Regions from separate parts of the Rhodoferax sp. WC2427 genome, predicted to be linked through region 2. Evidence: riboswitches for the same ligand, from Rfam matches in the RefSeq annotation. Region 2 holds a riboswitch; each other region holds the start of a gene.
The links. A riboswitch is a leader RNA that binds a small molecule or an ion and turns the genes downstream of it on or off. The one in region 2 is predicted to bind thiamine pyrophosphate.

Region 1 (12,605 bases), 1.4 Mb from region 2:
TCAGCGACGCAGTGATTGCCGAGCTGGAAAAGTGTGCCCCCAGCCAGCTGGAAATCAGCGACCGCGATGGGGATGGGCAGCTGGAGGTGGTCATCAAGCACGTCTACATCGAGCGCCGCATGATCCCGCTCAATATCTACCTGCAGGAGGCCTTTGACGCGGGCCCGGACGACCGCCGGGCCCGCGCCCAGATCGAGCGCTCGGTGGTCGAGTACGGCAACGCCATCAAGGACCTGGTGGCCGCCAACATCTTTCCCGGCGACATGCTGTGGAAGAACTTTGGCGTGACACGCCACGGCAAGGTGGTGTTCTACGATTACGACGAGATCGAATACCTCACCGACTGCAACTTCCGCACCGTGCCCCAGCCGCGCAACGAAGAGGAGGAAATGAGCGGCGAGATCTGGTACCGGGTCGGCCCCAAGGACGTATTTCCCGAAACTTTTGGCCCCTTCTTGCTGGGCAACCCGCTGGTGCGCGAAGCCTTCATGCGCCACCACGCCGATTTGCTGGAGGCCAGCTTCTGGCAAGCGCACAAGGAGCGCATCCAGGCGGGCTACGTACACGACGTCTTCCCGTACGAGCAGGACAAACGCTTCGGGGCGGCTTGAATTCAGCGTGAGGGTGTGAAAAAGTTCCGGTTCACGCCGGGCTTTACCCTTGTTTTGTACACACGCATGCAATTTTCAATTTAAAAATATGTGCGGACGATAAAATTCCTGGGCTTTCCGTGACCGCCTTGCTTGCGTTCACCTGCCACATCCATGCGGTCCACCGCCATGTATGCCCCCACCAAGACACAGGAAAAATTCACACCATGGACAATTCAAAACTTCGACTGCGCGCCTGGCACGGGGGGCGTCTGGGCGCCGCAGTGGTGCTGGGCGTGGCGCTGGCCGCCTGCCAGACCCCACCGCCCGCACCGGTGGCCTACACCGGCCCCACGCTGGATATCGAGCAAACCGAGCGGGGCGTGCAAATTGTTCTGCCTGTCACGGTGTTGTTCGCCACCGGCGAGTACACCTTCAAAACCGAGGAAGCCGCACCCTACCTGGACCGCCTGGCCAGCTTGCTGAAAAACAAAACCACCCACGATGTCAGCGTGGAGGGCCATACCGACAACGTGGGGGGCCTGGATATGAACCAGACCTTGTCCGACAACCGGGCCCGTGCGTTGCGCAAGGCCTTGGAAGAGCGCGGTGTCGAGCCCCGGCGCATCGTCTCCGCAGGCTTCGCCTACCACCGACCGGTTGCCTCCAACGCCAGCGACCAGGGGCGCACGCTGAACCGCCGCGTCGAGCTGATGGTGCTGGACGAAAAGGTGGAAACCTTGACCCAGGGCGAACCCGCCAACGCGTTTGCGTCGGCTTTCGACAAACTGCGCAAGATGGTGGACGAAGGTCTGATCCAGCTACCGGACAATCGGTAATGTTGCGCCGGACACTGCTGGCCGCTGCAGGGACTGCACCCTGGCTCGCGCAGGCGGCTGCGGCCAGTCCCAAAATCGGGGTGGCCCTGGGCGCCGGTTCGGCCCGGGGATTTGCCCATATCGGCGTGCTCAAGGCCCTGGTCGAGGCCGGTCTGGCCCCCGAGGTGGTGGCGGGCACCAGTGCCGGGTCCCTGGTCGGCGCGTTTTATGCCGCGGGCTACACGCCCTGGCAGATCGAAGAGGTAGCACTGCGGCTGCGCGACATCGAAATCGTCGATCTGGGCCAGGGCAACAAACGCGGCATGTTCACTGGCGAAACGCTACAAAGGCTGGTCAACCAGTACGTCAAGGATGTGCCCATGGAGCGCTTCAAGCGCCGGTTCGGCGCGGTGGCCACGGTACTGAAATCTGGCGAACTGCGCCTGTTGTCTGGCGGCAATGCCGGTGCGGCCGTACGCGCATCGTGCTCGATTCCCGGGGTGTTTGTGCCCTGTGTGATTGGCGACGAGGAACTGGTGGACGGCGGCCTGGTCAGCCCCTTGCCCGTCAAGGCTGCCCGCAGGCTGGGAGCCGATGTGGTGATTGGCGTGGACGTGGGCGTGTTGCCGCAAAACAGCACCCGTGCGGGCCTCTACGAGGTGATTCTGCAGTCGTTTGAAATCATGGGCCGCTCGCTCTCGCAGCTGGAGGGGCAAACCGCCGACTTCCTGGTCCGCCCGGACACCGCTCGCTTTTCCAGCACCGATTTCACCGTGCGCAAGGAAATCGTCCAGGCGGGCTACGAGTCCGGTGTGGCGGCCTTGCCTGCCTTGCGCCAACTCCTGCGGGCGCGGGGCTTCAGCCTGGGCCGGACCGGCTAGCCGATGCCGTACACTGCGCGCTGCCCGGGGTGCGCAGTGGCTGCGCTGAGATGGAATCCAAACCCGCGAACTTGATCTGGTTCATACCAGCGTAAGAAGAGCTTGACGACTGCGTCCTATCCCTGGAGGGTACGGGCGCTTACCGTCTACACGTCCCAGCCGCAAGGCAGCGGGGCATCTCCTTGGGGGTTTGCGCGGTCTGGCTGCGCATTCCGGGCTCCACCATCCAAAGGAGACCCCATGAACGCACCCGACAAATTCGCCCAGTTACTGCGCTACGCCTGCGATCCACTGCCCGCCAGTACCAAGCGCTACATCCAGGGCAGCCGCCCCGACCTGCGCGTGCCGCTGCGCGAAATCATGCAGAGCAACGGCGAGGCCGTCACCGTCTACGACACCTCCGGCCCCTACACCGACCCCGCCGCCCAGATCGACGTGCGCGCCGGTCTGCAGGCCCTGCGTGCGGGCTGGATCGAAGCCCGGGGCGACACCGAGGCCTACGCCGCCCGCATCCTGCACGCGCTGGACGATGGCCGCAAGAACGATGAGAACGAAGCGCTGCATCTGTTGCGCGCACAGGCCAGTGGCCTGCAACGCACACCGCGCCGGGCGAAGGCCGGTGCCAATGTCTCGCAGATGCACTACGCCCGCCAAGGCATCATCACTCCTGAAATGGAATTCGTCGCCCTGCGCGAGAACCAAAAGATGGAGTGGATGGCCCAGTACGCTGCCAACACCGAGCGCGACCAGCGCCTGGCAGGCAACAGCTTCGGTGCCAGTATCCCGAAGGTGATGACCCCCGAGTTCGTGCGCTCCGAAGTGGCCCGCGGCCGCGCCGTGATCCCGCTCAACATCAACCACCCCGAAGTCGAGCCCATGGCCATTGGCCGCAACTTCCTGGTCAAGATCAACGCCAACATCGGCAACTCGGCCGTCACCTCCAGCATCGAAGAAGAAGTCGAAAAACTGGTCTGGGCGATCCGCTGGGGTGCCGACACGGTGATGGACCTGTCCACCGGCAAAAACATCCACACCACCCGCGACTGGATCATCCGCAACAGCCCTGTGCCCATCGGCACCGTGCCGATCTACCAGGCGCTGGAAAAAGTGGGCGGCGTGGCCGAAGACCTGACCTGGGAAATCTTCCGCGACACCCTGATCGAGCAGGCCGAGCAGGGCGTGGACTACTTCACCGTGCACGCCGGTGTGCGCCTACCGTTCATCCACCTCACCGCCAACCGCATGACCGGTATCGTCTCGCGCGGCGGCTCCATCATGGCCAAGTGGTGCATTGCCCACCACCAAGAGAATTTCATCTACACCCACTTCGATGAGATGACCGAGATCCTGAAGGCCTACGACGTCAGCTACTCGCTCGGCGACGGCCTGCGCCCCGGCTCCAGCGCCGATGCCAACGACGAGGCCCAGTTTGCCGAACTGCGCACCCTGGGCGAGCTGACGCAACGCGCCTGGCAGCAGGACGTGCAGGTCATGATCGAAGGCCCCGGCCATGTGCCCATGCACATGGTGCAGGAGAACATGACCGAGCAGCTCAAGCACTGCGGTGAGGCCCCGTTCTATACCCTGGGCCCGCTGACCACCGACATTGCGCCCGGCTACGACCACATCACCAGCGGCATAGGCGCGGCCATGATCGGCTGGTTTGGCACTGCCATGCTGTGCTACGTCACGCCCAAGGAGCACCTGGGCCTACCCGACCGCGACGACGTGAAGGTGGGCATCATCACCTACAAGATCGCCGCCCACGCCGCCGACGTGGCCAAAGGCCACCCGGGTGCGCGCTACCGCGACGACGCGCTGTCCAAGGCCCGCTTCGAGTTCCGCTGGATGGACCAGTTCAACCTGTCGCTGGACCCCGAAACCGCGAAGAAATTCCACGACGAAACCCTGCCCAAGGACTCGGCCAAGGTGGCGCACTTTTGCTCCATGTGCGGCCCCAAGTTCTGCTCCATGAAGATCACGCAAGAGGTGCGCGAGTACGCCAAGAACCTGGGTGTGAGCGAAGCCGCCGCAGCCGAACAGGGCATGCTGGAAAAGTCGCAGGAATTCAAAAGCGCAGGCGGGGAAATCTACGTGCCGGTGAACGCGGTGATCCCGATCGCACAAGGCTAGGCGCGCGGAAGCGGCAGTGCTGCCGCTGCGCAGGGCGTGTGGACACCGCACGCCCTGCGCAGCTTTTTACAACCTGCACAAGAGCTCGGGAATTGGCGGTATTTTCCAAGTTCCTATAACAGATTTTCTTTGTTTTATCTGTTCGTTATACAACATATCGATTTTTCTTACACTCGGATTTGTGAAAAGGTATTTTTTCCTTATAAGTCGTTGATTCAAAGGGATTTTGAAAATTGGCATGTACATTGCTTGTAACAAATGTATCAGCGCCAATAGTGGTGCTCGCCTTGCCTCTAAAACCTGGATATTTCATGAAAAACGTATTTAAGACTGCCGCTATGTATGCAGTCGTTGCTGCAGCTGGTTTCACATTGCCGGCCTTCGCTGCGCCCACACCGAGTTTTGTCGTGGATCCAAGTTTTTTTGGTTATGTTGCACCCACTTATAATGCCAACTTCATGAATGGATCGGCATCGACGTTAATCGCGTTGAATCCAATCGCCCAGACCATGTCAGGTATTGGCTATATTCAGCTGACTTCATTTACCGATGCGCAGGGAAGCTTATTGGGCGCCGGTGATACGGGTCTAGGATTGAGCAATACCAAGGGCTACGCGTTGTGGGCCGAGTACAGCTACACCACAAGTTTGTTGAGCGGGTCTTTCGGCGCAGTTGGCAGCACCTACACCGTGAATTCATTAACCTCTACTTTGTGGGGTGAAAAATCTGACGGATCCAATAGCGTATTCAGTATGGCAAATAATGCCGACGCCAGCAGCGGCACGGTGGTGCATTCGTCGGATACGGTTTTGTTGGGTTCGGGTTCGGGCATCGTGGCCTCGTCCAGTATCAATGAATTATTTGGCACTTCGTTAAATGCAACTCTGGCATTTTCCTTAACTGCCGATGGGGCATTGTTTTTTGTAACACCCAATCCTTTTTACGACACCTTGTTCACTAGCTTCACCAATACATCGGGCGGTTTTGATGCGGCAACCAATGGTTTGGTTGCGATTAACAATGCTTCTGGTGGCGTGGACTTTGGAAACACCCCTGTGAATAAAGTGCCTGAACCCGCCAGTATTGCTCTACTCGGTTTGGGACTGGTCGGTTTGGCCGTTTCACGCCGCCGTCGCGCTGAAAAGTAAATCGCACGGTGAACCATGCATTAAGGGGCCTAGGCCCCTTTTTTAATGGGGAAAATGAATCCCGATAGCCACCGCTTCTTGGCACCCCGGTATCTGCTGGCGGATGGCGCCGGGCCCTTCTGCCCGGGGCGCCATGCCATTCGCCGTGCCGCACCTGCCGGGCCAGCAGGCGTACAGTGCCTCTAAAGGAGTGCCACCATGCCCACCACCGACCCCATCGTCATCCTGTCCGCCGCCCGCACCCCCATGGGGGCATTCCAGGGGGCCTTCGCCACGCTGGCGGCGCACGATCTGGGCGGGGCGGCTATTGGGGCGGCGGTGGCGCGGGCGGGGGTGGACCCGGCGCGGATCGACCAGGTGGTGATGGGCAACTGCCTGATGGCGGGGCAGGGGCAGGCTCCGGCGCGGCAGGCGGGGTTCAAGGGCGGGCTGGGGCAGGGCACGGGGGCGGTCACGCTGTCCAAGATGTGCGGCTCGGGCCTGTTTGCCACCATGATGGCGCACGACATGCTGGTGGCGGGCAGCCACGACCTGGTGGTGGCCGGGGGCATGGAGAGCATGACCAACGCGCCCCACCTGCTGCCCCAGGGGCGCAGCGGCATCCGCATCGGCCACGGCCAGGTGCTGGACCACATGATGCTGGACGGGCTGGAAGATGCCTACGAGCCGGGCCGCTCCATGGGCAGCTTTGGCGAAGACTGCGCAGCGAAATACGGCTTTACCCGCGCGGCGCAGGACGCGTTTGCCACCGCCAGCGTGCAGCGGGCGCAGGCGGCGATTGGCTCGGGCGCGTTTGCGGCAGAGACCACGCCGGTACTGGCCAAAGGAGCCGAAGTCACCACCGACGAAGCCCCGGGCAAGATCCGCCTGGACAAGATCCCCACGTTGCGACCGGCGTTCAAACCCGACGGCACCATTACCGCTGCCAGCAGCTCGTCCATCAGCGACGGGGCGGCGGCCCTGGTGCTGGCCCGCGCCTCCACCGCCGCGCAGCTGGGCCTGCAGCCGCTGGCGCGCATCGTCGGCCACGCCACGTTTGCCCAGGCACCGGCCTGGTTTTCCACCGCGCCGCTGGGGGCCGTGCACAGGCTGCTGGCCAAGATCGGCTGGGGTGTGGCCGAGGTGGACCTGTGGGAAGTGAATGAGGCCTTTGCCGTGGTGCCCATGGCGCTGATGGCCGAGCTGGACTTGCCGCACAGCCAGGTGAATGTGCATGGCGGTGCCTGCGCGCTGGGCCATCCCATCGGCGCCAGCGGTGCGCGTATTCTGGTGACGCTGCTGCATGCCCTACAAGCCCACGGCCTGCGCCGGGGCGTGGCCACGCTGTGCATAGGCGGCGGCGAAGCAACCGCTCTGGCGGTTGAAATACTATAAAAATAAGAGCTGCCTGCGCCGATGGGATAAGCGTGGGCGGCCCATTTGCTTTGAATGCAGGGCTGGGGGAGCCGGACCGCCTCCAGCGGCGCCTATGTGGAAAATACGTTAGTACTTGCCCCCTGCGGCAGGGTCCAGCAGCGTCCCAGGATGCGGGCTCTTACCACCAGGAGTTTGCATGTCTTTATTCAAAATGTTTTCTGTGGCGGCGGCTGTGGCCGTGGTGGCCGGTGCGTCTATGCCCGCTGCCGCGTTCGATGGCTGGCACCTGGACAACGCCACCGCCATTCCCGGCAAAGGGTCGGCCTGGGACTATGTGTCGCTGGATGCCGGGCGCGGCCATTTGTTCATCGGCCGCCGGGGCGCGGGCCTGCAGGTGTACGACATCGCCACGCACAAGGCCATCGCCGTGGTCGGCAGCACCGCCAGCGACAGCTCCAACGGTGCGACCCTGATGCCGGAGTTCGACCTGGGCATCTCGTACAACGAAAACGGCACCATCACGCCCTTCAAGCTGTCCACCCTGGAAGCCCAGCCCTCGGTCAAGCTGGGCGAGGAGCTGGATGCCACCCACTACGATCCCAGCACCCAGCGCATCGTGGTGAACATGGCGGCGGGCAAGGACGGCACCGAGCTGCTGGTGCTGCAAGCGCCCTCGCTCAAGCAGGTGGGCTCCATCAAGGTCAGCACCAAGAAGCCCGAGCATGCCGAGGCCGACGGCCAGGGCAATTTCTACATGGCTTCGCGCGATGAAAACGCGGTCTACCGCATCAACACCAAGGACATGGTGGTCACCGCCCAGTGGCCTACGCCGGGCTGCGCCCAGACCAACGGCCTGGCGCTGGATGCCGCCCACCACCGCATCTTTCTGGGCTGCCGCGGCAGTGCCACGGTGAAGCCCTCGTTTGCGGTGATGGATGCCGACAACGGTGCCATCCTCTACACCGCCGAGATCGGTGGCGGCAATGATGAGGTGGTGTATGACGCCAGCCTGAAGCGGGTGTTTTTGGCCAATGGCGTGAACGCGGTGCTCAACGTGTTTGAGCAGGTGGATGCCAATACCTACAAACCGTTGGAAGCCCTGGGCACCCAGGCCGGTGTGCGCACCATGGCGATGGACCACGGCAGCAAGAAGATCTATGCCATCACCGCCGAGGGCAGCGCCGACTACGCCAAGAAGATCACCACCAGCGTTTCGCCCTACTACGCGAACACGTTTTTTGACGACAAGTTCTACGTGCTGACCTACAGCAAGTAAAACGGTATTGCTATTGAAGTGATAGCTGCTTTCGCTGATGGAATAAGCGCAAGCAGCCGATTTTTTATAAATCTCAGCTTTTCGCCAGCAGCGTGGCCACCTCGGCGGCCGAGCGCACGCCCAGCTTGGCGTAGACCCGGGCGCGGTACACCTCCACGGTGCGCATGGAGACGTGCATTTCGTCGGCAATCACCTTGTTGAGCTTGCCTGCGGCCACGCGGTGCATCACGTCCTGCTCGCGCGGGGTGAGGCCGGCCAGCTTGGCACCGCGTGCGTCGCCTTCGGCCAGGCGCAGCTGCTGGGCGGCCTCGGCCGCCAGTGCGTCGCGTACCCGGTCCACCAGGGCGGCATCGCCAAAGGGTTTTTCCACAAAGTCGAACGCGCCTTTTTTCAGCGCCTCCACCGCCATCGGGATGTCGCCGTGGCCGGTCAAGAAGATCACCGGCACCGGCACGCCGCGCGCCACCAGGGTGTCGTGCACCTGCAGTCCCGACATCGGCTCCATGCGCACATCCAGCAGGATGCAACCGCGCACCGGCGTGGGGCCGTCCAGGGCGGCCAGAAAGGCCGGGCCGCTGGCATAGCTGCGCACATTGAAGCCGTGCGAGCTGAACAAGAACTCTAGCGCTTCGCGCACCGGGGCTTCGTCGTCCACCAGGTGCACGGCAACGGTGTCGTAGGGGTGGGTCATAGGGTGGATTCCTCATCGTGCGCGGGGTGGAGGGCGGTGTCGAATACCGGCAGGCTGAACGACAGGGATGCGCCGCCCAGCGGGCTGGTGCCAGCGGCCATGCTGCCGTGGTGCAGCTCGATGATGGAGCGGCAGATGGCCAGCCCCATGCCCATGCCGTCGGCCTTGGTGGAGTAGAACGCAGTGGTTAATTGCTCGATGCTGCGGCCTTCCAGGCCGGGGCCGTCATCGCCCACGGCCAGGCGCACCTGCTGCGGCGCCGGGAGCGGGGGCAGCGTGGTGGCGATCTGGATGCACCCGCCGGAGCCCTTGGCCGCCAGCGCATCGGCGGCGTTGCGCACCAGGTTGATCAGCACCTGCTCGATGAGGATGGGGTCGGCAAAGACCGGCGGCAGGTCGGGCTGTACCGCCCAGTCGATCTGGATCTGCTGGCGTTGCAGGTCGCGCTGCAGCAGCTCCACCGCACGGCGCGCCACGGCGGCCAGGTCGCAGCGCTCGCGCTGGGGCGCGCGGCGGGTGAGGAATTCGCGGATGCGCTGCACGATGCGCCCGGCCTCGGCGGCCTGTTCGCCCTGGTTTTTGAGCGCCTTGAGCAGCGATGCGTTGGCGTTGGCATCCTGGCCCAGCATGCGCTGCAGGCCGGCGTTGTAGCCAATCACCGCGGTGAGCGGCTGGTTCAGCTGGTGGGCCAGGGCCGAGGCCACTTCGCCCAGCGTGGTCAGGCGCGATTGGGTGGCCATGGCCTCGGCCTGGTGGCGCTGGCGTTCTTCGAGCTGCTTGCGGGCGGTGATGTCGATGATGGAGCCCATCCAGCCGATCTGGGTGCCGTCGGCATCGATGAGCGGCGACTCGAACACCATCACGTTGAGCTGGTGGCCGTCCTGGTGGCACCACACGGCTTCGTAGCCGTCGCGCGGGGCGTGGCCTGCCAGGTTGCTTTTGTGGCGCTGCATCACCTCGGCCAGAGACTCGGGCGGCCAGTAGGGCATGGGCGGTGCCAGCCCCACCAAGGCCTGGGCGGGCAGGCCGACCATGTCGCAAAAGGTGCGGTTGACAAACAGGATGCGGCCATCGGCATCGCGCGCGCGCAGCCCCACCAGGGCCGAGTCTTCCATGGCCTGGCGCCAGGCGGCTTCGGTGCGCCACGCGTCTTCGGCCCGCGAGATCTGCCGCATCTGGCGGCGCAGCAGGGCGGTGGCCACCAGCATCAGCCCCAGGAAGCCGCCCACCAGCACGATGGGCAGGCTGCGCCAAAACGGGCGCTGCACTTCGCGCAGGCTCAGTTCCAGGTAGGTGCCGGGCATGTTGCCGCCGACCTGCACCTTGTAGCTCTCGTGCAGGGTGGGGTCGAGCCGCAGGGGCACTTCGTCCACCGAGGCAATCGCCTGGTCGGAGCTGTCGATCAGCTCCACATCGTATTTGCGGGTCAGCCACCAGGGCGCGCCGCGGCGCAGCAGCAGGGCGGCGGAATAGCGCACCACCAGCCTGTCGGCCCCGGCGGGCTGCACCAGGTGGGCCGACACGCCCGCGCTGTCCAGGGTTTCGCGGATGGCGGTGTCGGTCATGGGGTGCTGCTCGGGCACGTGGGCCACGATGCGGTTGTTGGCGTCCAGCCAGGTCACGCTGAGCCAGAGGCGGCGCAGGCCTTCGGCCACATCGGCGTTGGCCGCCAGCGCCCGGGCATTGCGCGGCAGCTGGGGGATTTGCTTGGCCAGGTCTTGCAGGTGGGCCATTTCCACATCCACGCGGCCACGCAACTGGGCTTCGGTGCTGAGTGCATCGGCAATCATGGTGGCGCGGCGGTCGGCCGCGTCGTCCAGCTCGGAGCGCCAGGCCCACACGATCACCCCGGCCACAAACAGCACCGCGGCCAGCAGCGGCAGGGCCCACAGCTTGCTGCGCGCATCGCGGCGCGGCGCGGTGTGGGGTATGGGGGAAGAGCGCATGGCCGCAGTCTAGCGTTTGCCCTCCATTTCAAGGGGTAGACACCCTGGCGAAACCCGCTTTTGAAGCACCGCAGGGCGATAAATGTGGAAGTCCACACTACCCGCCCGGCGGCCCGCAGAACACACTGCGCCCCATCGCAACATTTCCCTCTGGAGACACCACCATGCACCCCATTGCCCGCCGTACCTTGGTCCAGGCCGCCATCGCCGCCGCCACCCTGTGTGCCGCCACCGTCGCTTTCGCGCAGGCTCCCATCGTCATCAAGTTCAGCCACGTGGTCGCCCCCGACACCCCCAAGGGCAAGGGCGCACAGCGCTTCAAGGAACTGGCCGAAGAGCGCACCAAGGGCAAGGTCAAGGTCGAGCTGTACCCCAACAGCCAGCTGTACAAAGACAAGGAAGAACTGGAAGCGCTGCAGCTGGGTTCGGTGCAGATGCTGGCCCCGTCGCTGGCCAAGTTCGGCCCGCTGGGCGCAAAAGAATTCGAGGTGTTTGACCTGCCGTTCCTGTTCAAGGACGACGCAGCATTCCGCGCCATCACCGAAGGTCCGCTGGGTGCCGAGCTGTTCAAGAAGCTGGAGCCCAAGGGCATCCACGGCCTGGCCTACTGGGACAACGGTTTCCACATCATGAGCGCCAACAAGCCGCTGCACACCGTGGCCGATTTCAAGGGCATGAAGATGCGTATCCAGAGCTCCAAGGTGCTGGACGCGCAGATGCGGGCACTGGGCGCGATCCCACAGGTGATGGCCTTCAGCGAGCTGTACCAGGCCCTGCAGTCCGGCGTGGTGGATGGCACCGAAGGCGTGCCGTCCAACTTCTACACCCAGAAAACCTATGAAGTGCAAAAGCACATCACCCTGTCCAATCACGGCCACCTGGCCTACGCGGTGATCGTCAACAAGAAGTTCTGGGACGGCCTGCCCGCCGACATCCGCACCACGCTGGAAGGCGCGGTCAAGGATGCCACCACCTATGCCAACGCGATTGCCGCCACCGAGAACGTGCAGGCGCTGGAAAAAATCAAGGCCAGCGGCAAAACCACCGTCTACACCCCCACCCCGGCCGAGCTGAACGAGTGGAAGAAGGCGCTGATGCCGGTGCACAAGGAAATGGAGGCGCGCGTGGGCAAGACCACCATCGATGCCGCCTACAAAGCCACCGGCTTCGTGGCCCCCAAGTAACCAAAAAAATCAGCCCCCGCCGTGGCTTTCCATGGCGTGGCGATTTTTGGAGAACCCATGTTCAATCGAATCCTGAACCACCTGGAAGAGTGGCTGATCACCTTCCTGATCGGTGCCGCCACCCTGGTGATCTTTTTCGCGGTGGTGCACCGCTTCTTGAGCGGCGTGCCCTACATCCAGGACTATGCCGTGCGCATGGACGTGAGCTGGGCGCAAGAGCTGTGCATCTACATGTTTGTGTGGATGGCCAAGTTTGGTGCCGCCTATGGCGTGCGCAACGGCACCCACGTGGGCGTGGACGTGCTGGTGCGCCAGCTGCCCCCCGAAAAGGCCAAATGGTTGGTGCTGTTCGGCCTGTTGGCGGGTGCGCTGTTTACCGGTGTGGTGGCGACCCTGGGGGCGCATTTCGTGTGGGAAAACGGCTTCCACTACGCGCTGTTCCACCAGCTGGGCCTGGAGCTGGGCGACGTACCCGAAGGCCCCACCTCGCCCGACATGGAAATCCCCACCTGGATCGCCTATTCCTGCGTGCCACTGGGTTCGTCGCTGATGTGCTTTCGCTTCCTGCAGGTGGCCTGGCAC
Region 2 (5,360 bases):
CACCGTGCGGTTCAAGCCACCCTGCCTGCATTTTGCATGGAGCAAATGAATGGCATATTCACCGATTTTTCACAACGAAGCCCTGACGCCGATCCCGGCCGCAGGCCGTGTTTTCAGTGGGGCGGCGCATGCTGCCCTGTGGTTCAGCCTGGGCGTGGGCCTGCTGGTGATGCAGATCGGCGCCTACCTGGTGCCCGCCGTGGGCACGCAGCAGGCGCTGCTGGCCATCGTGCTGGGCTCGGTGCTGGGGGCGGGGCTGCTGGCCTGGGTGGCGCGCATCGCCTGCGACAGCGGGCTGTCCAGCGCCGGGCTGATGCATGCCACCTTTGGCAGCGGTTTTGCCCGGTTGCCGGTGCTGCTGAACATCGTGCAGCTGGTGGGCTGGACCACGTTTGAGCTGGTCATCATGCGCGACGGCACTGCCGCCATTGCCCAGCACAGCCTGGGCTGGAACCTCAGCGGCAGCCAGGGTGTGCTGCTGACCACTCTGCTGTGGGGCGCGGTGCTGACCGCCTTGATGGCGGCGTCCATGCTGACCCTGGTGCGCAAGTTCATTGGCCGCTTTGGCCTACCGCTGGTGGTGCTGTCGCTGCTGTGGCTGAGCTGGCAGTTCGCCCAGAAGCTGCTGGCCGCCGACGCGCCCGCCTTCTGGCGCCGCCCGGGCGACGGCAGCATGGGCCTGCTGTCGGCCATGGACCTGGTGATTGCCATGCCGGTGTCGTGGCTGCCACTGGTGGCCGACTACGCCCGCCACGGCCGCAGCGGCAAATCGGCCATGGCCGGCACCTGGCTGGGCTACGCGCTGGCCAATATCTGGTGCTACGCGCTGGGCGTGGTGGTGGTGACGGTGGCCGCACCGGGCACTGACCTGGTCACCGCGCTGCTGCTGGCCCAGGGCGGGCTGCTGGCGCTGGGGCTGATCTTGTTTGACGAAATCGACAACGCCTATGGCGACGTGTACTCGGGCGCGGTATCGGCCCACAGCCTGCACCCCAAGCTGAGCATCCGCCGCTGGGGCCTGCTGCTGGCCATGGGCTGTACTGCGCTGGCGCTGGTGCTGCCCATCCACAGCCTGGAGCCGTTTTTGCTGATGCTGAGCTCGGTGTTCGTGCCGCTGTTCGGCGTGATTCTGGGCCGCCTGGGCAGCCATGCCACCGCCTCGGTGCAGCGCCTGGTGGAGCCGCTGGCCGCCGCGCTGTGGCTGGCCGGCATCGCTCTGTACCACCTGCTGGCCACCTACGCACCGCAGTTCGGCGCGGCCCTGCCCACGCTGGCCGTGGTGTACCTGGCGGCCTGGGTGAGCCGCCCGCTGCGGATTACTTACGCACTACAAAAATAGTAGCTACTCACGCTTATGGAATAAGCGCTAGCGGCTTATTTCTTATAAATTTCTCCGGCGAGCACCTGCATAGCCACAGGCGCAAAGCCGTGGTTCAACGGGCCCTGGCCGTGGCCGGTGTGCACCTGGGCCCCGCCGCGGATCGCCCCCAGGATGTAACTGCGTGCCAGCCCCACCGCCTCGGGCAAGGCCTGGCCCTGCGCCAGGTACACCGCGATGGCGGACGACAGCGTACAGCCGGTGCCGTGGCCGTTGTGGGTGGCAATGCGCACCGACTCCCAGCGCTGGCGCGTGCCATCGGCCAGGCCCAGTACATCGACCACCGCACTGCCCGGCAGATGGCCGCCCTTGACCAGCACCGCCTGCGCACCCAGCGCCAGCAGGTCGGCCACGGCGGGCTCCAGTGCGGCGGCATCTTCCACGCTGCGGCCCAGCAGCAAGGCGGCCTCGTCCAGATTCGGCGTAACCACCGTGGCGCGGGGAAACAGCTGGTCTACCAGCACCTGCACCGTTTCGCGGGCCATCAGCCGGTCGCCGCTGGTGGCCACCATCACCGGGTCGAGCACCACTTTTTGGAGCTGGTAGTGGTCGATGGCCCAGGCCACTACTTCCACCATTTCGGGGGAATGCAGCATGCCGATCTTCACCGCATCCACGCCAATGTCGTCCAGCACGGCCTGCAGCTGGGCTTTCAGGAAAGCGGGGGGTACAGGGTGGATGGCGGTGACGCCCCGGGTGTTTTGCGCAGTAAGTGCGGCCAGCGCCGTCATGCCATAGCAGCCCAGGGCGCTGAAGGTCTTCAGGTCGGCCTGGATACCGGCGCCGCCGCCGCTGTCGGACCCGGCGATGGACAGCAGGCGCAGGTAGCGGGGGGAGCTTGGTGGGTAGGTCATGCGGAAATTATCGGCGAGCGAATGTGATGTAATTCATGCTGCGGATGAAACAGGGGTGTCTGGCTACTGCAATTGCGGCGGCAGGACTGAGAAAGACCCTCATACCCGATCCAGGTAATACTGGCGTGGGAAGATTTCCATCAACGACTGAGCCTCGTTTTGTCCTGCCTTGAATAGGACTTTCACGTGGCTACCAGCCTCTCCACCACCATCCTCGGCGCGGGCCTGATGGGCCGCCTGCTGGCCCTGGCACTGGCACGCGCGGGCCACACGGTGCAGGTGTTTGAAGCCGGGGGGCCCGAGGCAGAAGGCGCAGCCGCCCGGGTGGCCGCCGCCATGCTGGCCCCGCTGGCCGAGTCGGCCATCACCGAATCCAGCGTGGTCCAAATGGGCCAGCACGGGCTGCGGCGCTGGCCGGAGCTGATCGCGCAACTCGACGCGCCGGTGTTTTTCCAGCAAAACGGCACGTTGATCCTGTGGCACCGGCAAGACGCGGCCGAGGCCACACGCTTTGGCCACCAACTGACGGCCACGCGCCAGCAGTTGCCCAGCCTGCCCGCGCCCCAGGCAGTGGATGCCACCGCCATCGCGCAATTGGAGCCCAGCGTCGGCACCCGCTTCGCCCAGGGCCTGTACCTGCCCGGTGAAGGCCAGTTGGACAACCGCCAACTGCTGGCCGCACTGCTGCTGCAGCTGCAAAAACACCAGGTTGTGATGCACTGGCACACCCCACGCGCGCCCCAGGATTGCCAGGCCGACTGGGTCTTTGACTGCCGGGGGCTGGGCGCACGCGACCACTGGCCGGGCCTGCGCGCCGTGCGCGGCGAGGTGCTGCGCCTGCATGCGCCGGGCGTGGAGCTGCGCCGCCCGGTACGCCTGGTGCACCCGCGCTATCCGCTGTATATCGCGCCCAAAGAAGACCACGTGTTCGTGGTGGGCGCCACCGAAATCGAATCCGACGATATGTCGCCCATGAGCGTGCGCTCCAGCCTGGAGCTGCTCAGCGCGGCCTACAGCGTGCACCCCGGCTTTGGCGAGGCGCGCATTCTGGAATCCAGCACCCAGTGCCGCCCCACCCTGCCCAACAACCTGCCCGCCATCCGCCAGCTCGGCGCCCGCGTGCTGCAAATCAATGGCCTGTACCGGCACGGTTTTCTGATCGCCCCGGCCATGCTGGACGCGACCTTGGAATTTATGGAAAACGGGCACTCTGTGCTGGCGCAGCAATGGGGTCTTGCTATAGAAACCGTATGAACGTCCTGATCAACAACCTCCCCCACACCCTGCCCACCGGGGCCACCCTGGCCGACGCGGTGGCGCTGCTGCAGGCCCGGCCGCCGTTTGCCGCCGCCGTCAACAAAAGCTTTGTGCCGCGCGCGCAGTACCCGCAGACCGCCCTCACAGAGGCCGACCGCATCGAAATCATCCACCCCGTCACTGGCGGCTGAAACATGACACACGACCCCCTCATCCTCTACGGCGAAACGTTTGCCAGCCGCCTGCTGCTGGGCACCTCGCGCTACCCCTCGCCCAGCATTTTGGGCAACGCCATTGCCCGCGCCCGGCCCGCCATGCTGACCGCATCGCTGCGCCGCCAGAACCTGGACCACCCGGAAGCGCACAGCAACGGCTTCTGGGACCTGCTGCGCCAGACCGGCGTACCGGTACTGCCCAACACCGCCGGGTGCCATGGCCTGCAGGAAGCCATCACCACCGCCCACATGGCCCGCGAGGTGTTCGACACGCCGTGGATCAAGCTGGAGCTGATCGGCGACGACTACACCCTGCAACCCGACACCCTGAACCTGGTGGAGGCCGCCAGCCGCCTGGTGAAAGACGGCTTCAAGGTGCTGCCCTACTGCACCGAAGACCTGGTGCTGTGCCAGCGGCTGGTGGACGTGGGCTGCCAGGCCGTGATGCCCTGGGCCGCGCCCATCGGCACCGGCAAGGGGCCCATCAACCCCTACGCCATGCAGGTGCTGCGCGAGCGGCTCAGCGTGCCGCTGCTGGTCGATGCCGGGCTGGGCCGCCCCTCGCACGCCTGCCAGGTGATGGAGTGGGGCTATGACGCGGTGCTGCTGAACACGGCCGTCGCCCTGGCCCAGGACCCGGTGTTGATGGCCGGAGCCTTTGCCGACGCCGTGCAGGCCGGGCGCAATGCCTTTCTGGGCGGCGCCATGCTGGAGCAGCAAGCCGCCCAGCCCAGCACCCCGGTGCTCGGCACGCCGTTTTGGCACCACGCGCAGGAATAAACCCCATGCCCCACGACATCCCCACGCGCTATGCCGATATGGCCCTGCCTGCCACGGACGAAGCCCTTCGCCTCAGTGCCTGCCTGCAGCTTGGCTTCATCCCCGCCGATGCCGCCTGCATCGCCCAGGCCTGGCAGGCGCAAATTGCGCGGAACGGCAACGGAACCGACTGGCCCGACCAGCCGCAAGATTTCGGCCTGCGCCCCTGGCCGCGCATGCAGGCCTTTGCGCCCTGCCCGCAGCAACTCGGCCTGTACGCCGTGCTGCCCGATGCCGCCTGGGTCGGCCGCATGGCACGCGCCGGTGTGCCCACGGTGCAGCTGCGCTTCAAATCGGATGACCCGCAGGCTATCGCCCGCGAAGTCGCTGCCGCCGTGGCTGCCGTACAGGGCACGCCCGCCCTGCTGTTCATCAACGACCACTGGCAGGCCGCTGTCGACGCCGGAGCCTACGGCGTGCACCTGGGCCAGGAAGACCTGGACCTGCTGCTGCCGGTCGATCTGGATGCCATCCGCACCGCAGGCCTGCGCCTGGGTGTCAGCACCCACGGCTACGCCGAGATGCTGCGCGCCGACCGCGTCAGCCCCAGCTACATCGCCCTGGGTGCCGTGTTCCCCACCACGCTCAAACGCATGGCCACCGCCCCCCAAGGCACGGCCCGGCTGGCCGCCTACGCCAGGCTGCTGCGCAACTACCCGCTGGTCGCCATCGGCGGCATCGATGCCGATCGCTTGCCCGAGGTGCTGGCCAGCGGCGTGGGCTCGATTGGCGTGGTGCGGGCGCTGACCGCCGCGGCCAACCCCGAGCGTGCCGCCACCGAATTGCACCAGACTATCCAGAAGTTTTTGGCCTGCGCACAGAAACGGTGAATTCCCA
Region 3 (12,605 bases), 390 kb from region 2:
CCGCCGCCTGCTCAACGAGCTGAGTTCGCTGATGGCCTACGAGGTCACGCGCGACATGCCGATGCAAGACGTGGAGATCGAAACCCCGCTGGAGACCATGACCGCCCGGGTGATCGACGGCAAGAAGCTGGTGTTTGTGTCCATCCTGCGCGCGGGCAACGGCATTCTGGAGGGCATGCTCAGCGTGGTGCCGGGCGCGCGCGTAGGCCATGTGGGCCTGTACCGCGACCCCAAGACGCTGACGGCCGTGGAGTACTATTTCAAGATGCCCAAGGACATGCAAGAGCGCGATGTGGTGATCGTGGACCCCATGCTGGCCACCGGCAACTCGGCCATTGCGGCGGTGGAGCGGCTCAAGGAGCTGAACCCGAAGTCGATCAAGTTTGTCTGCCTGCTGACCTGCCCCGAAGGCGTGGCCGCGTTGCAGGCTGCGCACCCCGATGTGGCCATCTATACCGCCGCCATCGACCGCCAGCTCAACAGCCACGGCTACATCGTGCCCGGTCTGGGCGATGCGGGTGACCGTATTTTCGGCACCCAATAACCAAGCAGATTTAGACGATGACGGTCAGGTCGGTCGAGTTCACCAGGCTGGAGCCAGCGCGGGGCCACTCGACCAGCACGCCCTTGTCGGTCTGGGCCAGCACGTAGCCGTCGGTGCGCTCGATGCTGCCACGACGCACCAGGTTGACGCGCTCGCCGGGGGCAAACTGGATTTGGGCAACGGCGAACAGGGATTTGATGAAATACAGAACTTGCATGGTGAAACTCCAAAAAGGACTCAGGCACGGCGCCTGAAAATGGTAAAAATTACTGGGATTGCAGCCACTGGCGTTCGCGGGACTCAAGGTCGGCGAACGACTGGGATTTGCCCAGATAGCTGTCTACATCGCGCTGGTCTTGCTGGTCGAGATGGCGACCGATGGCGTTGACCGCGTTGCGTGCGGAGAACCAAAATAAATAAAGAATGTGCATGGCCAAAATGTCCTGGGGTAAATCCGTTTCCCATTTTTCAGGGTTAACCCTAGTATCGCACAGAGCCGGTGCGCGCCCGCACGAAATAATGCACATAAGCGATTCTTGTTTGGTATAAGGCCCAGTTTTGCCTCAATTTGGTGCATGTCGGCAGCACCTTGCCAAGCCCGCAGGCGTCTGCGGATTTATAAGAAATAGGCCTCCAGCGCTTATTCCATAAGCGCAAGAAGCTACTTATTTAGGAGCAAATCACCATAACTGCTCCAGCCGCCCTGCCACCAGCCGCAGGCCGCGCGTGGCCATGGCCTGGGCTTCGGCTTCGTCGTGGGTGACCAACACCGTGGCCATACCGGCTTCAAAGATGCGCTGGCGGAATTCAGCCTGCAGGTCGCGGCGCAGGGCGGCATCCAGGGCGGAAAACGGCTCGTCCAGCAGCAGCGCACGGGGCGCGGTGATGAGGGCCCGTGCCAGGGCCACGCGCTGCTGCTCGCCACCCGAAAGCGTCCAGACCCGGTGCCGGGCGTGGTTGGCCAGGCCGAAGCGCTCCAGCAGGACTTCAGCGCGCTGGCGGGCCTGGGCCTTGGGCACCCGCTGCTCGACCAGGCCAAAGGCTACGTTGTCGCGCACGTCCAGATGCGGAAACAGCGCAAAGTCCTGGAACATCAGCGCAAAGCCGCGCCGCTCGGGCGGCAGGCGGCTGATGTCCTGGCCATCGAACCAGACGCTCCCCGACTCGGCGGCCTCCAGCCCGGCGGCAATCTTCAGCAAGGTGCTTTTGCCACTGCCCGAGGGGCCGAGCAAGGCGACGATTTCGCCCTCGGCCACTTGCAGGCTGAGCTGGTCGGCCAGCAAGCGCGGGCCGTAGTGTTTGGTGATGAAGCGCAGTTCAAGCATGGGGAGATTCTGTCCGGCGTGGGCCTTCGATCAACGCAAATGCGGCCAGGGCCAGCGCCATCAGCACGCAGGCCAGCACCAGAGCCGCATCGCCATTGGCAGCACCCGGGCGGCCCAGGCGCTGGTAGATCAGCGTGGTCAGCGTGGCCCATTCGGGGCGGGATAAAAACAGGGTCACGGCAAATTCGCCCAGAGCGGTAGCCGCCGCGAAAGCCATGCCCCGGCGCAGTGCGGGGGCCACCATGGGCAAGGTGACGCGCCAGAACACGCGCCAGGGGCTGGCGCCCAGGCTGCGGGCGGCCTGGGGCAGGTGTTCGGGCACGTTGTCCAGGGCCGATGCCAGCGACTTGGCGACAAACGGATAGGCCAGCACGGCGTAGGCGCACAACAGCAGCGGCAGGCTGGCGGTCCATTGCGGGTACAGCAGCAGCAGGCCGAAAGCCACGGTGATGGGCGACACCACAAACGGCAGGAACGCGGCGGCACGCATCGCTACGGAGCTTTGCGCGGCCAGCGCGTGCAGCACGCCCAGCACGGTGGCCAGCAGCAGCGCGGTGGCGGAAAAACGCAGGGTGTTCCACAGCGCGGCCAGCGTCTCAACGTCGGCCACCAGCGCCCAGGTGTCCCAGCCGGCATGGGCGGCGCGCCACACAATGGCTACCAGCGGCGCGGCGCAAAAGAAGGCCAGCACGCCCAGTGCCGCGGCCACGCCCAGCCAGTGCGCCGGGCGGCTGGGGTGCTGGCGGGCGATGGGCTGCACGCGGGTGGGCGTGGCCAGGCGTTTCTCAATAAGCGCGTAGCCCCAAGCCACCGTGCCGGTCAACAGCAGCATCCACAGCGCCAGCAGGCTGGCCGGGGCCAGTTGCAGCTCGTGGGCGACCAGGGTGTAGATCTCCACCTCCACCGTGGCGTAGCGCTGGCCACCCAGTACCAGGGCCAGGCCAAACCCGGCAAAGCAGTACAAAAACACCAGGCACAGGCTGGACGCCAGCCAGGGCAGGATGGCGGGCCACTCGACCCGCCAGAACGCCCGCCAGGGCGTGGCCCCCAGCGTGCGGGCCGCCGCCACGCGCGGCGCGCTGACGTGCTCCAGCGCGTCCACCCCGGCGCGCACCACCACGCACAGGTTGAAGAACAGGTTCCCGTACAGCAGCAGCCAAGGCGTGTCTTGCAGGTGGACATCCAGCCAGCCGCTGAACACCCCGCGCGGCCCCCACAGCGCCAGCACGCCCAGCGCGGCGACCAGGGTGGGCACCACAAACGGCAGCATCAACAGGCGCAGCACCAGGCTGCGGCCCGCAAACTCCCAGCGCGCCAGCACCCAGGCCACGGGCAAGCCCAGCAGCAGCGCGGCGATGCAGGTAGCCGCCGCCTGCAGCACCGACCACAGCACGCGCCAACGCAGATACGGATCGGTCCACAGTGCCCACGGGGAGCTGGGTGTTTGGGTGGCCAAATCGCCCCACCAGCCCTCGCCCGCCAGCCGCAGCACCGGGGCCACCAGCAGCACGCCCAAGGCCAGCAGCGGCAGCAGGGCCAACGCGGCCGATCGCCAACGGCGAGGCGGCATCTACTTCAAGACGACTTGCGTCCAGCGCGCCACCCAGCCCGTGCCCTTGTCGGCAATCGTCTCGGCGGGCAGGCTGTCAAAGGCGGTGGGTTCCACGGCGTGCTTCATCACGTCGGCCAGCGGCGTGTGGGCTTCGATGGGGTACATCCACATGGTGGTTTGCAAAGCCTCTTGCACCACGCCGGAGCGCATGAAGCGGATGAACTTGCCAGCCGCCTCCCGCTGGCCGCCACCGGCCACCAGGGCCACGCCCTCGACTTGGCGGAACACGCCACCCTTGAGGAACAGGTTGCCGGTGGGCGATTCGGTGATTTTTTCCTTGCTGTAGAACACCTCGGCCGCCGGGCTGCTGGCGTAGCTGACCACCAGCGGGCGGGTGCCGCCGTTGCGGCTGAATTCGGTGTAGTAGGCCTCGGTCCAGCCCTTTACGGCTTTCACGCCGTTGCCGCGCATGCGGGCCCACCAGTCAAAGGCCTTTTCTTCGCCCATACCGGCAATGGTGGCCAGCAAGAACGCGTAGCCGGGGCTGGAGGTGGCCGGGTTGGGCACCACCAGCAGGTTGCGGTAGGCGGGTTGGGCCAGGTCTTCCAGGGTCTTGGGCAGGGCCAGGCCGCTCTTGGCGAAGGCCGCCTTGTCAAAGTTCAGGTTGACGAAGCCGTAGTCCACCGGCACCACGTTGGCGTCCACCTGGGCGGTGGCCGAGCCCTGGGTGTAGGCCACCGGCTCCAGCACCTTGTTGGCCTGTGCCTTGGCGACGGACGCGTTGTCCAGGCCAAACACCACGTCGGCGATGGGCTGGGCACGGGTGAGGATGAGCTTGTTGAGCATCTCGCCCGCATCGCCCGCCTTGATGATGCTGAGCTTGACGCCAGACTCGGCCTCGAACTGGGCCAGAAGCGGCTTGGGCAGCGAGAACGAGCTGTGCACCAGCACCCGCAGCGGGGCGTCGTCAGCCAGGGCAGGGAGGGAAATGAATGCGGCCAGCGCGGTGGCGGCCAGGGTGAAACGACGGCGGTGCAGCATGGTTGCCTTTCAGTGCGCCAGCGGCAGACGCATGAAAAGGCCAAGAGGGTGACCCCATCACGCTCCCTCCGCTGGCATGACCCAGATCAGGTGTGGGGTATTTCTCAGTCTGGTTTTGAGATCCAGACACCCCCGGTGAAAAACCGGATTGTAGTGGTTGTCCACCGGCTCCAAGTTCTCCCTGCCAACACTGGATAAAGGTGTGGATAACCCTGCCAAGCACTTGTATAGGAAGGTTAAGTGCTTGATTTATATGGATAAAGCTTACGATGCCTAAAATTTAAGCATCAGGCGTTTTCGGCTTTGCCCGCATTGCGGCCCTTTAGCGCGCCTAACACAACCAGCGCCGCCGGGATCAAAATCATGGCCCAGATGATTTTGTCCAGGTTGTGCTTGACCCACGGGAAGTTGCCAAAGAAGTACCCGATGGTGACGATGCCCACCACCCACAGCGCACCGCCCAGCACGTCAAAAAACGTGAATTTGGCGCGGCCCATCATGGCCACCCCGGCTACAAACGGCGCAAAGGTGCGCACAAACGGCATGAAGCGCGCGGCCACCAGGGTCACGCCGCCGTAGCGTTCGTAAAACGCATGGGCCTGGTTGAAGGCTTTCTTGTTGAAGAATTTTGAGTCTTCCCACTGGAACACCTTAGGGCCAAAAAAGCGGCCAAGCGCATAGTTGCTCTGGTTGCCCAGGATGGCGGCCGCCAGCAGCAGGCCCACCGCAACGGGGTAGGACATCAGCCCTACGCCACACATGGCGCCCACCACAAACAGCAAGGAGTCGCCGGGCAGAAACGGCATGACCACCACGCCGGTCTCCACAAAGATGATCAGAAACAACAGTGCATAGACCCAGGGGCCATAGCTGATCACAAAGGCCTCCAGGTATTTGTCTACATGGAGAATGAAGTCGAGAAGTTGCATGAGAATGTCCATGGAGCGCGATTATCGTGGGTGGCTGCTGTCACCATGTGACATTGCCCCCACAGGACTTACGCCTGCCCGCCCCACCTACCCGAGTTGAAACATGAGCCACCTCTGCCCCGCCTGCCACAGCGAGAACGCCCGCGACGCGACCGTGTGCGCCCACTGTGCCGCCGCGTTGCCCCCACCCCAGCCCCCATCCTCACCCCAGCGCATGTCGTTGCTGGAGCAGGCCATGGCCAAACCCGAGGCCATGCCTTTCGCCAAGCCCGCTGCCGCACCTACTGCCCCCTCCATGGCCTCTCCCGTGCCGCCCCCGCCCGCAGCGCCGGTGCCATCACCCGAAGCCACCCCGGTCGCCGCAGCATCGCCCACCCCCCCACCGGCCCCCGTGGCGCCACCGCCTCCCGCGCCCGCAAAGCCTGCATTCAGCATGCCCCCCCTGCCCCCGCAGCCCCGACCACGGCGCCGCAGCCGCGCGCCCTGGGTACTCGCCATCGTCATGATGCTGGGCCTGATCGCAGCAGTGGGCTATGAGGCCTTGCAAGCCAACGGCATATCCTTGTCATCCCTGCTGTCCTCCCTGCGCTCCCCAGCCCCATGACCGCCTTTACTGCCATGTCGCACCACACCCACCTGCTCATCATCGACCCGCAAAACGACTTTTGCGATCTGCCGGGCGCCGCCCTGCCCGTGGCCGGTGCCACGGCCGACATGCAGCGCCTGGCGGCCTTCATCCGCGCCCACGGGCCACAGCTGACCGACATCACCCTCACGCTGGACTCGCACCACCGCATCGACATCGCCCACCCCACCTTCTGGCAGCAGGCCGATGGCAGCGCGGTGGCGCCGTTCACCACCATCACCGCCGCCGCCGTGCACGCAGGCCAGTACCTGCCGCGCCAGCCTGGGGCGCTGGGGCGCACGCTGGCCTACCTGGACGCCCTGGAAGCCCGGGGCCGCTATCTGCTGATGGTGTGGCCGGTGCACTGCGAAATCGGCAGCTGGGGCCACAACGTGCATGCCGACGTGCGCGCCGCCTACAACGCCTGGGAAGACCAGCAGGGCCGCAACGCCACCAAGCTCACCAAGGGCAGCAACCCCTGGACCGAGCACTACAGTGCCGTCATGGCCGAGGTGCCCGACGCGCACGACGAAGCCACCGGCCTCAACCACACGCTGATGGCCGCCATGGACCAGGCCGACGTGCTGCTGATTGCAGGCGAAGCCAGCAGCCACTGCGTGCGCGCCACCACCGAGCACATCGTCGAGCACCTGGCCCGCCAAAAGCCGCAGCGCATCGTGCTGCTGACCGATTGCATGAGCCCGGTGGCCGGTTTCCAGGCCCAGCACGACGCATTCATGCAAAGCATGCTGGCCCAGGGCATCGAGCTGGCCACGAGCACGCAGGTCCAGCTATAAACCATCGCTCTCTTTACGATAGCTGCTTACGCTGATGGAATAAGCGCTAGCAGCCTAAAAAGCATGTAACGCTCAGCGTGCCGCGCGTGCGGGCAGCTTCCAGCCCGGGCGGGCAAAGTGGCAGGTGTAGCCGTTGGGGCGGTGCACCAGATAGTCCTGGTGCTCGGGCTCCGCATCCCAGAAGGTGGGCGCGGGCAGCACTTCGGTGACCACCTTGCCGGGCCACAGGCCGGAGGCATCCACGTCCTGGATGGTGTCCAGGGCCACGGCTTTTTGCGCCTCGCTGGTGTAGAAGATGGCCGAGCGGTAGCTGGTGCCCACGTCGTTGCCCTGGCGGTTCACGGTGCTGGGGTCGTGGATCTGGAAGAAGAATTCCAAAATCGCGCGGTAGCTGGTTACCGCGTTGTCGAAGCCGATGCTCACGCCCTCGGCGTGGCCGGGGTGGTTGCGGTAGTTGGGGTGGTCGTTGGTGCCGCCCACATAGCCCACGCGGGTGGACACCACCCCGGGCAGCTTGCGGACCAGGTCCTGCATGCCCCAAAAACAGCCTCCAGCCAAAACTGCGGTTTCAATTGCCATGGTGTTGTCCTTTCAAGAAGAGGCAGTTTGCGCCAGAAATGCAGATTGCAAGAATGGCTGCGTCGGTAAACACCAGGCACCCCGGTTCAAGGCAGGTCGATGATTTCCACCCAGTTGGGGTTCTTGCCCATGGCGTGGTGTTGCAGCACCGTCAGCGCCCCGGTGTCCGGGTGGATGCGGTAGCTGGTCAGGGCGTGCGATTTTTGCCCCACGGCCAACAAATACTGGCCCTGGGGATCGATGTTGAAGCCCCGCGGCTGGGTTTCGGTGGGGTACTGGCCCACCAGCGCCAAGCCCCCGGTTTCGGCATCCACCCGGTAAGCGCTCAGGGTGTTGGAGGTGCGCTCGGTGGCGTACAGGAACTTGCCGCTGGGTGTGAGGTGGATATCGGCGGTGGCCAGCGCCTCTTTCCAGACGAAGCCCGGAGGCAGCGCCGACACCGAGCCCAACCAGTTCAGCGTGCCCTGGTCGGCGTTGTAGCCATAGGCACTGACGGTGCCATTCAGCTCGTTGCTGCCAAACACCCAGCGCTGGTTGGGGTGGAACACGAAATGGCGCGGCCCGGCCCCCTTGACCGTGGCCAGCGCAGGCGGCGTACCGGGCTCGACCCGGCCGGTAGCGGGGTCAAACTTGTATTGCAACATTGCGTCGCTGCCCAGGTTGGAGGCCAGCAAATGGGTGTTTCCCGCATCGGTCATCACGGCGTGGGCGTTCTTGCCCGTGGGGATGACAGACACCGGCGTGGCCTCGACCAGACCGTTGGGGGCAATCGGGTTGACCGAGATCTTGTCGCCGCCGTACGACGCAGCCAGCAGAAAGCGGCCCGTTTTGTCGGTGGCGATATTCGCCATGTTGTCGGCCAGCGGCACGGTGGCCAGCGCGGTGAGCTTGCCGCTGTCGGGGGCAATGGCAAAAGTGGTCACCGAAAACGGCGCCGAACGCAGCGATGCGTACAAAAACCGGCGGTCCGGACTGACCGCCAGCGGCATCACCATGCCCCCGGTCGGCACCTTCTCGACCAGCGTGAGGCCACCGCTGCGGCCGTCCAGCTCCATCACATAAATCTCCTTGCTGTCGGCGTTGGATACATACACCAGGGTCTTGGCGGCCACCGATGCTGCTGCGCAGCACACAACAGCGCACAGGGCGGTATGGGAAATAAAGTGCCGAGGCAGGGGCATGGTGTCTCCAGTTAGTGATGCGACATCGTACAACTAGCATGGCAACATGTAACTATGGATAAACCCGCCATTGCCCGTAGGCACCTGGAAAAAATCGCCATTTAGGCCGCTAGCGCTTATTGCATGAGCGTGAGCAGCTATGAAATGTATAGTTGGCACCGTGCTAGCCATCCTTGCCGTCACCTTCCCCTTCTTCGCCCTGGTCCTGGCCGGGTACGTGGCGGCGCGCCGCCGCATGCTGCCGCTGGAGGCGATACCGGGGATGAACGGCTTTGTGCTGTTCTTCGCCCTGCCCTGCATGCTGTACCGGTTTGGCGCCAGCACGCCGCTGGCGCAGCTGCTGGACGGCAGCGCGTTTTTCACCTACCTGCTGTGCGGGCTGGCCATCGTGGCGGGCACGGTGGCGTTTAGCCGCAACGCGCGCATCGGCTGGAACGATGCGGCGTTTGGTGCGCTGGTGGCGGCCTTTCCCAATACCGGCTTCATGGGCGTGCCGCTGCTGGTGGCGCTGCTGGGTGCGCAGGCGGCGGGCCCGGCGATTGTGGCCATCGTGGTGGACATGGTGGTGACCACCTCGCTGTGCATCGCCCTGTCGCAGCTGGACCACGCGGGCACGCACGGTATGGCCCATGCGGCGCGCCAGGCCCTGCGCGGCGTGCTGCGCAATCCCATGCCCTGGGCGATTTTGCTGGGCGGCCTGGCCTCGGCCACGGGCTTCAAACTGCCCGGCCCGGTGCAGCAGACGCTGGGGCTGCTGGCCGACGCGGCCTCGCCGGTGGCGCTGTTCACCATCGGCGCGGTGCTGGCGCGCTCGCACATCCTGGCCACACAGGGCCATGCCGCGCCGCTGCTGCGCGATTACCTGCCGGTAGCGGGCATCAAATTGTTTGTCCACCCGCTGCTGGTGTGGGGCGTGGGCACGGCGGCCATGCGCTGCGGTGTGCCGCTGCAGCCCTTGGTGCTGCAGGTGCTGGTGCTGGTGGCGGCCCTGCCCAGCGCCAGCAATGTGACCCTGCTGGCCGAGCGCTTCGGGGCCGACAACGGGCGTATCGCCCGCATCATCCTGGTGACCACGGCAGCGGCGTTTTTGACGTTCTCCGCCGCCGTGCAGTGGCTGGCTTAATCTGCCTTGATGTTGGCCACCTTGATCACCTTGCCGTACTTGGCAAACTCGGTCTGGGTGAAGGTGCCCAGGTCTTGGGCTGAGCCGTAGGCGGGTTTCACGGCCAGGGCCTTGAGCTTGCTGTCCACATCGGGCATTGCCATCACCTTGCCCAGGTCGGCGCTGAGGCGGGCGACGATGTCGGCCGGGGTTTTGGCGGGCACATACAGCGCGTACCAGCCTTGCACCTCGAAGTTGGGGTAGCCCGCCTCGGCAAAGGTCGGCACATTGGGCAGTTCGGGCAGCCGGGTGGGCGAAGAGACGGCGATGGCGCGGATCTTGTCGGCCTTGATCATGGTCATGGCACCCGTGGTGGTGTCAAAAATCACCGACAAGCGCCCGCCGATCAAATCCATGGTGTGGGCATTGCCACCCTTGTAGGGCACGTGCGTCATGTTCACCCCCGCCGCCTGGGTGAACAGCTCGCCCGCCAGGTGCAAGGGCGAGCCATTGCCCGCCGAGCCATACATCACGTCGCCGGGGTGCTTCTTGGCCTCGTCCACCAGTGACTTCAGGCTGGTGTAGGGCGACTCCTTGTTCACCGTGGCCACGATGGGGGCCACGCCGATCAGGCCAATGGGGGCGAAATCTTTCAGCGCGTCGTAGCCGGGGTTGGCGATCAGGTGCGGGCTGACGGCGTTACTGGCCAGCGAACCCAGCAGGATGGTGTAGCCGTCGGGTGCGGCCTTGGATGCCAGTGCTGCGCCAATGGTGGTGCCCGCACCGGGGCGGTTGTCCACCACCACCGGCTGGCCCAGGGTTTCCGCCAGCTTTTGGCCGATCAGGCGGCCCACCGCATCGTTGGCACCGCCTGCGGGGTAGGGCACGATCAAGGTCACCGGCTTGTGGGGGTAGGCCTGGGCCTGCGCCAGACTGGGCAGGCAGGCGGCAGCGGCCAGGGCCACGGCGCTGAGCACGGTGCGGCGGGAAGGAATACGGCTTGTGAACATGGGCGTTGTCTCCGGTGTGTTGGTATGCGGGTCTGTTGCAACATGCCATCTTGCAACATGCGTCAAATTCTTTCACAATCTAACAAATACAATCAAGATAAATTTCCACAATTCGACCATTCATTGGTGAATACCCTATCAAAACCTACCATGACCAGCCCACAACCGCTCGCCATCGTGACGTTGCTACCCAGCCAGCGGCGCGACCGCATCGTTGACTTCCTGCGCCGCCACGGTGCGGTGACGCTGCAGCAGCTGGCCCAGGCGCTGGACGCGTCGGTCTCCACCCTGCGCCGCGACCTGGACGTGCTGGAGGCCGACGGCGTGCTCGACCGCACCCACGGCGGTGCGCTGTTGCGCCAGCAGCACTACAGCACCTTCGAGCCCGACCCGGTGGCCGCGGCAGAGCTGTCGCCACGGGAAAAACGCGCCATCGGCTATGCCGCCGCCGCCGAGCTGCAGCCCGGCCAGAGCGTGGTCTTTGACAGCGGCAGCACCGTCATGGAAGTCGCCCGGGCCGTGCTGGAGCGGCGCATCCCGCTGGTGGCCGTAACCAACGACCTGGCCATCGCCCAGCTGCTGGGCAGCAGCCCGCAGATCCGCGTGCACGTGCTGGGCGGCATGCTGCGCGCTGGCAGCAACACCCTGATGGGCGACGAGGTGCTGACCGGTGCCCGCCACATCCGCGCCGACGTGCTGCTGATGGGCGCACATGCCGTGACCGACGGCGTGCTGTCCGAGACCGACCCCGAAGTCGCCGCCGTCAAGCGCGCGCTGATGCAGGCCGCCCACACCAAGCGACTGCTGGTGGACGCGTCCAAGTTCCGCCCCCGCGCCTTCATGACCATCTGCACGCTGGCGGAATTCGACGCGGTGATCACCGACAGCGGCATTCCCGCCGCAGAGCTGGATGCGCTGGGCAAAGCCGGGCTGCAGGTGACGCAGGTGTCGGTGGCATGAGCCAGCCGCAAGCCTGGCGCATCCTGGCCGATGACCTGACCGGCGCGCTGGATTCCGCCGCCGCGTTCACCGGCGCGCAGCAGGTGCCGGTGTTTCTGCAAGCGCCAGATTCCCCAGCGCCCGTCCAGGCCTGGGCCACCGGCAGCCGAGACATGCCCTCCACCGCCCTGCCCGGCGTGCTGCAGGCCTGCCTGCCCTGGTTCACCGCGCCAGGCACACAAGCATTTAAAAAGATCGACAGCCTGCTGCGCGGCAATACCTTTGCCGAAGTCGCCTGGCTGCTGCGCCACGGCGGTTTTGACGGTGTGGTGTTTGCCCCGGCCTACCCGGCGCAGGGGCGGCTGACGCAGGGCGGCCAGCACCACGTGGGCCCGGATGCCATCGACCTGCGGGCCGCATTTGCCGCCGTGGGCCTCACGGTCCGCAGCGGTGACGTGCCCGATGCGCAAGGCGGCGTGCTGGTGCCCGACGTGCTGAGCGATGCCGACCTGGACCGGCTGGCAAGCCACGCCGCCCCGCGCTGGCTCTGGTGTGGCAGCGCCGGGCTGGCCTGGGCGCTGGCGCGGCAGGGACAGCACGCGCCGCGCCACGCAGCACCGCCCACGCCGGGCCTGACCCACACCATCACCGCCAGCCGCCACCCGGTGGTGCGGGGCCAACTGGGCTCCATCGATCTTCACGACCTGTCCCACCCCCAGCCGCTACCCGTCGCCGAGGCCCGATTGCTGTTACAGCAACGCGCCCAGACCCTGGTGCACACCCTGCCCCGCCCCGACAACCTGGTGGTGGTGGGCGGTGACACCCTGCTGGCGCTGTGCCAGGCGGCGGGCGTGCACAGCCTGCAGGCCTGCGCCAGCCCGCGCAGCGGCTGGGGCCGGGCGACTTTGCTGGGCGGGCCGTGGCACGGCGTGGCCTGTTATTCCCGCTCCGGGGCGTTTGGCGCGCCGGACGATCTATCCG

Region 1: another riboswitch for thiamine pyrophosphate. It lies ahead of thiC (phosphomethylpyrimidine synthase ThiC); the one in region 2 lies ahead of AB3G31_RS12520 (FAD-dependent oxidoreductase).
Region 3: another riboswitch for thiamine pyrophosphate. It lies ahead of AB3G31_RS10795 (thiamine ABC transporter substrate binding subunit); the one in region 2 lies ahead of AB3G31_RS12520 (FAD-dependent oxidoreductase).

Annotation. Positions count from the first base shown of each region.
Region 1 is NZ_CP162006.1:4,071,997-4,084,601, reverse strand. Features, by position in the region: gene aceK (bifunctional isocitrate dehydrogenase kinase/phosphatase) at 1-611, shown strand, start outside; gene AB3G31_RS19040 (OmpA family protein) at 818-1,429, shown strand; gene AB3G31_RS19035 (patatin-like phospholipase family protein) at 1,429-2,289, shown strand; TPP riboswitch at 2,305-2,405, shown strand; gene thiC (phosphomethylpyrimidine synthase ThiC) at 2,530-4,422, shown strand; gene pepA (flocculation-associated PEP-CTERM protein PepA) at 4,734-5,570, shown strand; gene AB3G31_RS19020 (acetyl-CoA C-acyltransferase) at 5,769-6,944, shown strand; gene AB3G31_RS19015 (YncE family protein) at 7,123-8,202, shown strand; gene AB3G31_RS19010 (response regulator transcription factor) at 8,276-8,893, opposite strand; gene AB3G31_RS19005 (sensor histidine kinase) at 8,890-10,839, opposite strand; gene AB3G31_RS19000 (TRAP transporter substrate-binding protein) at 11,013-12,023, shown strand; gene AB3G31_RS18995 (TRAP transporter small permease) at 12,081-12,605, shown strand, end outside.
Region 2 is NZ_CP162006.1:2,664,596-2,669,955, forward strand. Features, by position in the region: gene AB3G31_RS12510 (cytosine permease) at 50-1,339, shown strand; gene thiD (bifunctional hydroxymethylpyrimidine kinase/phosphomethylpyrimidine kinase) at 1,375-2,232, opposite strand; TPP riboswitch at 2,274-2,381, shown strand; gene AB3G31_RS12520 (FAD-dependent oxidoreductase) at 2,461-3,486, shown strand; gene thiS (sulfur carrier protein ThiS) at 3,483-3,680, shown strand; gene AB3G31_RS12530 (thiazole synthase) at 3,684-4,484, shown strand; gene AB3G31_RS12535 (thiamine phosphate synthase) at 4,523-5,353, shown strand.
Region 3 is NZ_CP162006.1:2,267,069-2,279,673, reverse strand. Features, by position in the region: gene upp (uracil phosphoribosyltransferase) at 1-544, shown strand, start outside; gene AB3G31_RS10815 (hypothetical protein) at 555-761, opposite strand; gene AB3G31_RS10810 (hypothetical protein) at 811-975, opposite strand; gene AB3G31_RS10805 (ABC transporter ATP-binding protein) at 1,225-1,869, opposite strand; gene AB3G31_RS10800 (ABC transporter permease) at 1,862-3,439, opposite strand; gene AB3G31_RS10795 (thiamine ABC transporter substrate binding subunit) at 3,440-4,462, opposite strand; TPP riboswitch at 4,508-4,606, opposite strand; gene AB3G31_RS10790 (VTT domain-containing protein) at 4,750-5,403, opposite strand; gene AB3G31_RS10785 (hypothetical protein) at 5,495-5,995, shown strand; gene AB3G31_RS10780 (cysteine hydrolase) at 6,010-6,813, shown strand; gene msrA (peptide-methionine (S)-S-oxide reductase MsrA) at 6,886-7,392, opposite strand; gene AB3G31_RS10770 (lactonase family protein) at 7,479-8,573, opposite strand; gene AB3G31_RS10765 (AEC family transporter) at 8,734-9,696, shown strand; gene AB3G31_RS10760 (Bug family tripartite tricarboxylate transporter substrate binding protein) at 9,693-10,685, opposite strand; gene AB3G31_RS10755 (DeoR/GlpR family DNA-binding transcription regulator) at 10,836-11,645, shown strand; gene AB3G31_RS10750 (four-carbon acid sugar kinase family protein) at 11,642-12,605, shown strand, end outside.